DNA from 4 places in the Paenibacillus sp. FSL K6-0276 genome. Region 1 is predicted to be linked to each of the others. Evidence: predicted binding sites of a transcription regulator. Region 1 holds the regulator's gene; each other region holds the start of a gene.
What was found. Region 1 encodes Rex, which represses fermentation and respiration genes when NADH is low (regulators of the CRP and FNR family bind a similar motif). Its sites were predicted from a motif close to TTGTGAAATATTTCACAA; they were not measured.
Positions count from the first base shown of each region.

Region 1 (2,206 bases):
GTTACCGATATTAGCGGCTTATTTAAGGATTTAGCTTCTATTCGTGAGCAAGTGCGGTTTTTTATGGGATTAAACGATGAGAATGTAGTATATTGGCTGGAGGCGAATGGAAATTACCGCAGCAAATCGCTACAGCTGTATGCCGTCCCTGTTGATGTTAGTACCCAGCTTAAGGAGCTGTTCTTCGACAAGAAGAAGAGTATCGTGTTAACCTCAGCGACGCTCTCTGTCGATAAGTCTTTTCAGTTTATGATTGATAATCTTGGATTAAATGAGGCTGCGGAAGAAGGGCGATTGATGACATCGCTACTACCTTCTCCATTTAAGTATCGGGAACAGGCGCTGCTGGTTATTCCGCGTGATTTTCCTAGTGTGAAGGGCAGTGTGGGAGATGCACGTTTTGTAGATACACTTGTTCAGTCGCTAGCGGAAGCGGCAGTAACAACTCGCGGGCGGATGCTTGTCCTGTTTACCTCTTATAAGATGCTGCGCCAGGTTTATGATCCTCTGAAAGAGGCTCTAGCCTCACAAGAGATCACGGTGCTAGGTCAAGGCGTGGAAGGTGGCAGCCGTAGCAAGCTGATCCGCCGTTTTCAAGACAGTGCAGCCTCTGTTCTGCTTGGTACAAGCAGCTTCTGGGAGGGTGTGGATATTCCGGGTGAAGCGCTGACCTGCCTGGCCATCGTGAGGCTCCCGTTCCAACCGCCGAATCACCCACTAGCGGAGGCGAAGTCTGAGTTATTACAAGCCCAGAAGAAGAATCCGTTTATGAAGTTGTCTGTTCCTCAGGCGGTTATTCGCTTCAAGCAAGGATTTGGAAGACTGGTACGGACGGCGCAGGATCGGGGTATTGTTATTGTTTATGATACTAGGGTTATCGAATCTCACTATGGGAAGTATTTCCTTTATTCGTTGCCTGGCCCGAAAATGGAGCATATGCTTACGGATCAAATGGTTCCTCGTATAGCAGAGTGGTTGGAGGACGGAGGCGTTTCCTGAAACGTTCGTCTTCAGTTTAAGTACTCACTCTACAATGAAGGGCGGTATTCAGAATACCGCTCTTCATTGAGACGAGGTGAAGTGATTTTAGATAGGGTTTGAAAAGAGTAATACTTATTTTAGGAGGTATATTATGAAATCGGATAAAATATCAGAAGCCGTCGTTCGCAGATTACCTGTGTACTTGCGTTTTTTGAATGATCTTCAGAATCGTGAAATATTAACCGTTTCCTCTCAGGAACTTGGACAAAAACTTGATCTGAATCCCGCTCAAATTCGTAAAGATTTAGCTTATTTTGGCGACTTCGGTAGAAAAGGTATTGGTTATGATGTATCTTATCTTATCGAGAAAATCCGTCATATCTTGAAGCTTGATCAGCAACTGAACGTGGCTTTGGTAGGAGCAGGTAATCTTGGTCATGCCTTGTCCAATTACAATACTTATTTGAAGGATACCATGAAGATCACCGCTGTATTTGATTCATATGCACCTAAGGTTGGGCGGAAAATCAACTCTCTTACAGTTCAACCGATGGAGGAGCTAGGCAAGACGATTCGTGAGCAAGGCATTCGAATTGGGATTATTACAGTGCCTGATTCAGAAGCCCAGAATGTAGCGGATATCCTCATTGAATCAGGGATTGAGGCGATTTTGAATTTTGCGCCAGTGATTCTAAAAACACCACCTAATATCAGGGTTCATGCGGCCGATTTTACAACGGATTTGCAAAGCCTTGCTTATTATTTGAAAGACGGAAAGGAAGAAAGTGGACATGAAGAGCAATAAAACTATTATCAAGGGCGGACGTTTTCTTACTCCGGGAACGGAAGAGCCGGTTCTGAGTGGATATATGACTATTGAAGATGATTTGATCACTTACATAGGAAAAGAAGAGCCTTTGATGGAAGATGGTGTGCAAGTTGTTGATGGCAGTCGTTTGCTGTTCATGCCTGGTCTAGTAAACACGCATGGTCATGCCGCTATGTCGTTACTACGTGGTTATGGAGATGATTTAGCACTTCAGGTGTGGCTTCAGGAGAAGATGTGGCCGATGGAGGAAAAGTTCACCGGAGAAGATGTGTACTGGGGAACCTCCTTGTCTGTACTGGAAATGCTAAAGGGTGGCACTACTACCTTCCTGGATATGTACGATCATATGGATAGAGTGGCTGAGGTTGTTGAACTGTCAGGTATTCGTTCCGTATT
Region 1 is NZ_CP150276.1:4,168,284-4,170,489, reverse strand. Features, by position in the region: gene dinG (ATP-dependent DNA helicase DinG) at 1-999, shown strand, start outside; gene MHH52_RS19615 (redox-sensing transcriptional repressor Rex) at 1,133-1,786, shown strand; gene MHH52_RS19610 (amidohydrolase) at 1,773-2,206, shown strand, end outside.

Region 2 (2,206 bases), 270 kb from region 1:
TTATGTCTTATATTTCTCGCTTAAACGCTTACCGTCCTTATAAGGACGACGAAGGCGTTTTTTCTTGTTTGAGAACATGGCTTGTTTAAGTTATCCTTAAAAAGATAGTATACATAACTTTACAAGCCTGAGACGCTATATGGTCATTAGGCGGGACAAGGCGGTGCCAGAAATGTCCATACGATATTTATGGAAGTTGATGCTAGGATTAGTTATCGTATTCATAATAGGTGGATGCTCTACTAACACTGACGGTAATAGTAATGCTAATAATAGTGCGGCAGGATCAGAGGGACCGACGATATCGATAAGGATTGGTGATAATGAACTGCTTACCAAACCATCGGATAGGTCACTTAGTGGGAGCTATAGAAATGGAATAACGATCATGGAGCTACTGAAAGGTAGTAATATCGCCACATTTGCTGAGGATAACTCAAGCATTCTTTCGGTAAAGGATTTTTCACTAGAGTCGGGGATGGTTTGGGAGCTTCAGATGGACGGTCTAATCATTGGGAATGCGGATTGGAATAATACTGTAGGGTATGATTCACAGCTAGTCTTCACTGCGAAGTCGAAGGACCATCAAGCACCACTTCAAACTGTTATGCTGACTTTGAACGGTGGAAGTGTAGAAGTAGACTTACATCATTCGTATATTATGTTATATAAAGAGGATTTAACTGTAAGGGATTTGCTAAAAAGCTGCAGTTTGGTAAAGTTGGCCGATGACAATAAAAAGGTGCTTTCCGTCAACGATTATACCCCTCTTAGTAATGAAGAATGGAAGTTGAAGGTGAACGGAAAACAACTACTCGATGATGGAATGGATATGAAGCTCAGGCCTCAAGATGAATTGGAGATTTTATTGACTTTACGCTAAAAAATCGTACATTAAGCCAGATCAACGGTTGATCAGAATCGTTGATCTAGCTTTTTTTTTCTATAAAATAGACAATAATTATTGTCACAGATTTATGTGAAAATATTCACGAATAATGTGATTGTAATCACAATCACCCTTAAATTTTAAAATGTATAATTCCAATATGAAGAGAATAATTGACGCGAAATTAATCAAGAACCCATAAGCTTGAGGAGGCACCTAACCATGGCAACGATAAGAGAAAAATTAGTATTAGTCGGCAACGGTATGGCAGGCATAGGTACGATAGAGCAGATTTTGAAGCTGGGTGGAGCTTATGATATCACAGTCATTGGAAGTGAACCTCATCCCAATTACAATCGAATCATGTTGTCCTATGTTCTCGAAGGTAGCAAGACTATTGATGATATCATCCTAAATGACTGGAACTGGTATGAAGACAATAATATTACTCTGCACACTGGAACAACAGTGACACGAATTGATGAAGGCTCGAAGCAAGTTATTACTGATAATGGTATGGCAGTCTCTTACGACAAAGTGATTATTGCTACAGGATCGAATTCGTTCATTTTACCAGTGCCTGGAAGCGAAAAGGAAGGCGTAGTTGGTTTCCGAGATATTTCGGACTGTGACGCGATGCTAGAAGCAGCCAAACAATATAACAAAGCGGCTGTAATCGGCGGAGGGTTGCTTGGGTTGGAAGCGGCAAAGGGTCTTGTGAACCTTGGCATGGACGTTACTGTAGTTCATTTGATGGAAGATCTGATGGAACGTCAGCTTGATCGTAATGCCTCTTCGATGCTGCAAGCTGAGCTTGAGCGCCAAGGCGTGAAATTTGCTATGGGCAAACAAACGGTAGAATTGACCGGTGAACAAAGAGTAAATGGTTTACGTTTCAGTGATGACAGTACGCTTGCGGCAGATTTTGTGGTAATGGCTGTTGGAATCAAACCGAATGTGACTTTGGCAAAAGAAAGCGGAATCACCGTAAATCGTGGGATCGTGGTGGATGATTATTTGCAAACCTCGATGCAGAATGTATATTCCATCGGTGAATGTGCCGAGCATCGCGGAGTGTGTTACGGACTAGTGGCTCCACTGTTTGAGCAAGGCATGGTGCTTGCTAAACATTTGTGCGGTAGTGATACCAAGCCCTATGAAGGTTCTGTTGTCTCCACAAAATTAAAAATATCCGGTGTGGACGTATTTTCTGCGGGTGAGTTTATGGATTCCCCTGAACATACTGTAATTTCGAGTAAAGATGAGTGGAAAAAAACATATAAGAAAATTCTGCTTAAAAATAATGTGATTGTCGGT
Region 2 is NZ_CP150276.1:4,441,201-4,443,406, reverse strand. Features, by position in the region: gene MHH52_RS21020 (hypothetical protein) at 173-883, shown strand; gene nirB (nitrite reductase large subunit NirB) at 1,112-2,206, shown strand, end outside.
Region 2: a site for Rex is predicted at 978-995, ahead of nirB (nitrite reductase large subunit NirB). Genes of this name have one in related genera too.

Region 3 (2,206 bases), 1.6 Mb from region 1:
TCGTTGTCGCTTCCTTTTACCCTCCCACCATAGTCCCTGACTAATAACGGTGCCTGGCAGCATCTTGTCCGTCACCTTCGCTGTAAGATCTATAGTACCACGGGCGTTAAATACGATAACCTCATCTCCGTCACTGATCCCTCGAGCTAATGCATCCTTCGAATGAATCTGCAAGGTCGGCCCCTTCTCCAGCTACTGATGTTTCTCTACATTGGAGAAGGTGGTTCACGTCCGCAGTCCTCCCCTTGTTCCTACTATCTATTTATATTTTATAGTTGCCGCTGTCGTCCGTAAAGCAGACTAAACAAAAAGAAACGACGTTGTCGCCCTTTAAAGATGACAACCTTTTCTCGTAGAAATATACGGATGATGTATTGTGTGAAACTCATACTCTATTATATTTCAAAAATTAAGTGATTCGTTATTAAAAAGTCGGGGTAATAGAGCCTAGAAACACTCCCCCTTCTAAAATTCGCCGTGCGTCCGATTTCGTTCCCCCGAGCTCGGATACATCACGGCGAATTTTGTTTTGTCTATACAGCAAAAAGCACCCCTCGAATATACAAAGGAGTGCTCTATAAGATAGGTTAGGCGTGTTTCTTCACACCGCTACCGGACATGCTGTTCACGGATTGAATAGCCGCAGGTTCTTTACGCAAGTAAGCCATCCAATACGCTGCCGCAACAAATATCGCACCGCCCGTCAGATTGCCTAGCCATACCGGAACAAAGTTGCTAAAGTACTGTCCCCATGAAAAATACCCTTCAAAAATAGCAGCCGGAATTAAGAACATGTTGGCTACAACGTGCTGGAAGCCGATAGCTACAAAAGCCATTGTTGGGAACCAGATACCGAGGATTTTGCCACTGAAGTTATCTGCTCCATAGCAGAGCCATACCGCCAGAGCTACGAGCCAGTTACAACCGATACCGGAAACAAATGCCGGCAAGAAGCCAGCCTCAAGCTTATGTCCAGCCATTTCCACTACTTTTTCCAAATACACACCGTCTGCGGTTAAACCTACTACGTGACCGAAAAAGTAAGCTACAAACAAGGCTCCCGCTAGATTGCTGAGCGTAATCAATACGAGATTCTTGACGACTTCCCAGAAAGAAATCTTCTTTGCCATAAAAGCGAGCGGCACGGCCATCATATTGCCTGTCAGTAGTTCTCCACCTGCAAGCAGTACTAGAATCAATCCAACAGGGAAGACTGCTGCCCCAATAAAGTTAGCAATAGATCCCCATTCTTGCGGTGCGCCAGCAATGACACGAATATCCAGTAAAAATCCGAGCGCAATAAACGCTCCTCCCAGAAAACCCAGAATAAGTACGGTGCTTAAAGGATTGTGCGCCTTTTTTATGCCGTTCTCGACCGTAACTGCGGCAATCTGCTGCGGTTTATTATAAGCCATGATTCCTATCCCCTTCATCTATTTACTTAAAATTTTTTCCTTTATGACCATTGTAGCGTGTCACAAAACACATTAACGTGACAATTATCACTTAATGAAAAACTAAGTGAAAGTTTTCACTGACATGTCAAATTTAGCATGACGCATACATAATTACAATTGTCAAAATAGGTTCCAAATTATTTTAAAGGTAAATAGTACCACTTTTTCGACCGCAAAAAAACCGAAGCCATAAATGGCCCCGGTTCATCCGACGGATTGTTCTTATGCAATTACGTTAAACGGTTACAGCCTCTTTACTTGGTACTGTAGTCGGCAGCGCTTGAAGACCTACTGTATTCAGGAAGTTCCAAGGCTTGTTGTAATGAGGTTGGAAGAAGAAATCGATGAAGGCAAGCTGGTCGATCGTCATTTTATTTTGAATACATACAGACACTGTGTTAATCGATTGCGTCAGATCCATTTTGGACATGATTTGCGCTCCGAGAATGCGGCGTGTGACGCGATCAAATACTACTTTTAGTTGAACCTGCTCGAAGGTTGGCATGAATTCTGGACGGTAGTTGTCAATAATCATGGTGGTCTCTACATCCATTCCCTCAGCTTTAGCCCCTTCTTCTGTAAGACCTGTTGCTGCGATATTGTCTTCATAAATCTTAATGCCAGAAGTCCCTTGAGTACCCATATAAGGAATCGTCTCTGTCACCAAGTTACGTGCGACCAAGGTGCCCATCCGTACTGCATTGGTTGCCAGTGGAATATAAGCGTGCTTACCTGTAGGGTTGTAATGA
Region 3 is NZ_CP150276.1:5,766,999-5,769,204, forward strand. Features, by position in the region: partial or broken gene MHH52_RS27210 (molybdopterin dinucleotide binding domain-containing protein) at 1-225, opposite strand, end outside; gene MHH52_RS27215 (formate/nitrite transporter family protein) at 588-1,415, opposite strand; gene MHH52_RS27220 (FAD-dependent oxidoreductase) at 1,693-2,206, opposite strand, start outside.
Region 3: a site for Rex is predicted at 1,520-1,537, ahead of MHH52_RS27215 (formate/nitrite transporter family protein). Genes of this name have one in related genera too.

Region 4 (2,206 bases), 2.5 Mb from region 1:
CAACGCATGAGGGTTATACACCATTGGTTCGATGTTATGCGGAAGCATAAAAATTAATCGTAAAACCCACACCGCTAACAGCAAAATAATAAACAGGATAATAATAGGCTGACTTAATTTTTTATAAAACGCGAGTACGCATATCAATATTGGCATGATGAATAACGGATGATAGATCCATGCTGCTCTAATATCTCCTTGCAGTAAACTCATATAGGCCCTAGTCATCCCACAAGCAGGACTTGGAATGCCAAATACATTTATGAAGAGGCAAATGCTTTTTTGAAATAGGACATTCGCAGCCATACTAAGGAGACCAACTACACCAAGAATGAGAATAGGGAGGAGTCGTTTTCGGTCTAATTGCTTTATTGCTCTCAACATAACAATATTCAATTAATTTAAAAACTTGTTGATTTTCGACTGGATAATAGCAATTGAAATAATGGAAGCAAACACATACAGAATTGTGAGCAATATAGAATCATCATTAGCATATGTATTTCCACGAGCTACATCCGCTTCGTACAACCGGGAGCTTGCTTTGTAAATCGCAAAGAACCCATACAAGCCGCAAGTCACAATCGTTAATAACAGATCTATCCCTGCACTACCTTCATGATCACGACTGATAATTCTGGATTCCTCAAAGATTTTGTACATCCAATAAATACCGTAAATGCCACAAGTGATAAAAGTAAAAAGGATTGCCATACCAATACTCCGTTTTTGGATCAACAATATCAACTCCTTCGGTTTCGTGTAATTCTACATTCGTACACATGATACGTGATTGGAATTGAAAATTCTAGTGTTTTATTGTAGGTTATCACTACTAACGTGAAATTTTGCGCATTTAGTGAAGCTTCTTTTCTGCTACAATCAAGGGCGAAAATGACAGAGAGAAATGAGGTCGCATTTATGAATAGAAACACCGGAGAAGATTGGAACATCGGTATTCAGGACCCTACTGAGGAACGAGGCAATCCAATCGGTTCAATCCGCGTAAATGACAAGACTGTGGTGACCGAAGGTATTTACGAACGATATTTCATTGAAGATGGTAAGTTTTATCCGCATATTATTAATCCGAAAACTGGATATCCAGTCGATAATAATATTAGCAGTGTAACGATAGTAACAGACCGGTCGACCGAGCTGATACCATCGATACAGCTTTGGTCCTTCTAGATATCGAAGAGGGATTGAAATTCGTAGAAAACATTCCCAATGCGGAAGTCTTGTTTATTACGAAGGACAAGAAGCTGTATGCTTCTTCTGGCTTCAAGGAAATGCTGAATAAAACGAATGACAGCTATACCTTTGCAAATTAAGAGTGATTGTCTCTAGGCGTATATACTTGCAAAATTTTCTGAGCGTTGTATAAATAGATTTTGTTTCACAAAAAAAGCCCATGCTGGTGTAGCTCAGGGGTAGAGCAACGCACTCGTAATGCGTAGGCCGGGGGTTCAATTCCCTTCACCAGCATTCTTACAATGCTTATACAGCGCGGTATTCCGGGATTTTGGAGACCGCACTTTTCTGTGTATTCCGGATTGAATGAAGGGATGGATATCATGCGGTGTTTAACGATACGACAGCCTTGGGCAACGTTGATTGCTCTCGGTGAAAAACAGTTCGAAACCCGATCATGGAGAATAGCCTACCGCGGAGAGTTAGGCATTCATGCCGGGATGAGGATAGACAAGAAGGTATGTGAACAGGAGCCGTTCAAATCGATATTGGCGAAGCATGGCTATACAGCGAACAATTTGCCGACAGGAGCCATTATTGCGTCAGGTCAGCTCACGGGGTGTTATGAGGTTACACCGGAGGCGGACCTAAGGGGGTGGATAAATGGGAATGAATATGATTTTGGCGACTATAGTGAAGGGCGTTTTGCTTGGAAACTCGAAGGTGTTCTTCCGCTGAGTTATCCTATACCGGCTAAAGGCAGATTAAGCTTGTGGGAACATCCGGAGCTAGTCTGAAAGACAAATTGATGTTTTTAATGTAATTTTCATGTGAGCATCATCTTATTTTCAGGTTCGAGGTTTATATTGAAGACACCAAACACCCCCCAGTGTTTTGTGGTATATTTCTCTCTCAGGTCTTGCCAGCTCCCATGGTAAGGCCTGTTTTTTTGTTTGCTAATTGAATGGGGGGAGGGGGCAGCTTCTATGCAGCTTTACTTAATCTGATACTG
Region 4 is NZ_CP150276.1:522,153-524,358, forward strand. Features, by position in the region: gene MHH52_RS02415 (DUF2752 domain-containing protein) at 1-384, opposite strand, end outside; gene MHH52_RS02420 (DUF4234 domain-containing protein) at 397-738, opposite strand; gene MHH52_RS02425 (FAD:protein FMN transferase) at 895-1,191, shown strand; gene MHH52_RS02430 (hypothetical protein) at 1,206-1,334, shown strand; tRNA gene MHH52_RS02435 (tRNA-Thr) at 1,417-1,488, shown strand; gene MHH52_RS02440 (ASCH domain-containing protein) at 1,578-1,991, shown strand; gene MHH52_RS02445 (hypothetical protein) at 2,189-2,206, opposite strand, start outside.
Region 4: a site for Rex is predicted at 839-856, ahead of MHH52_RS02425 (FAD:protein FMN transferase). Genes of this name have one in related genera too.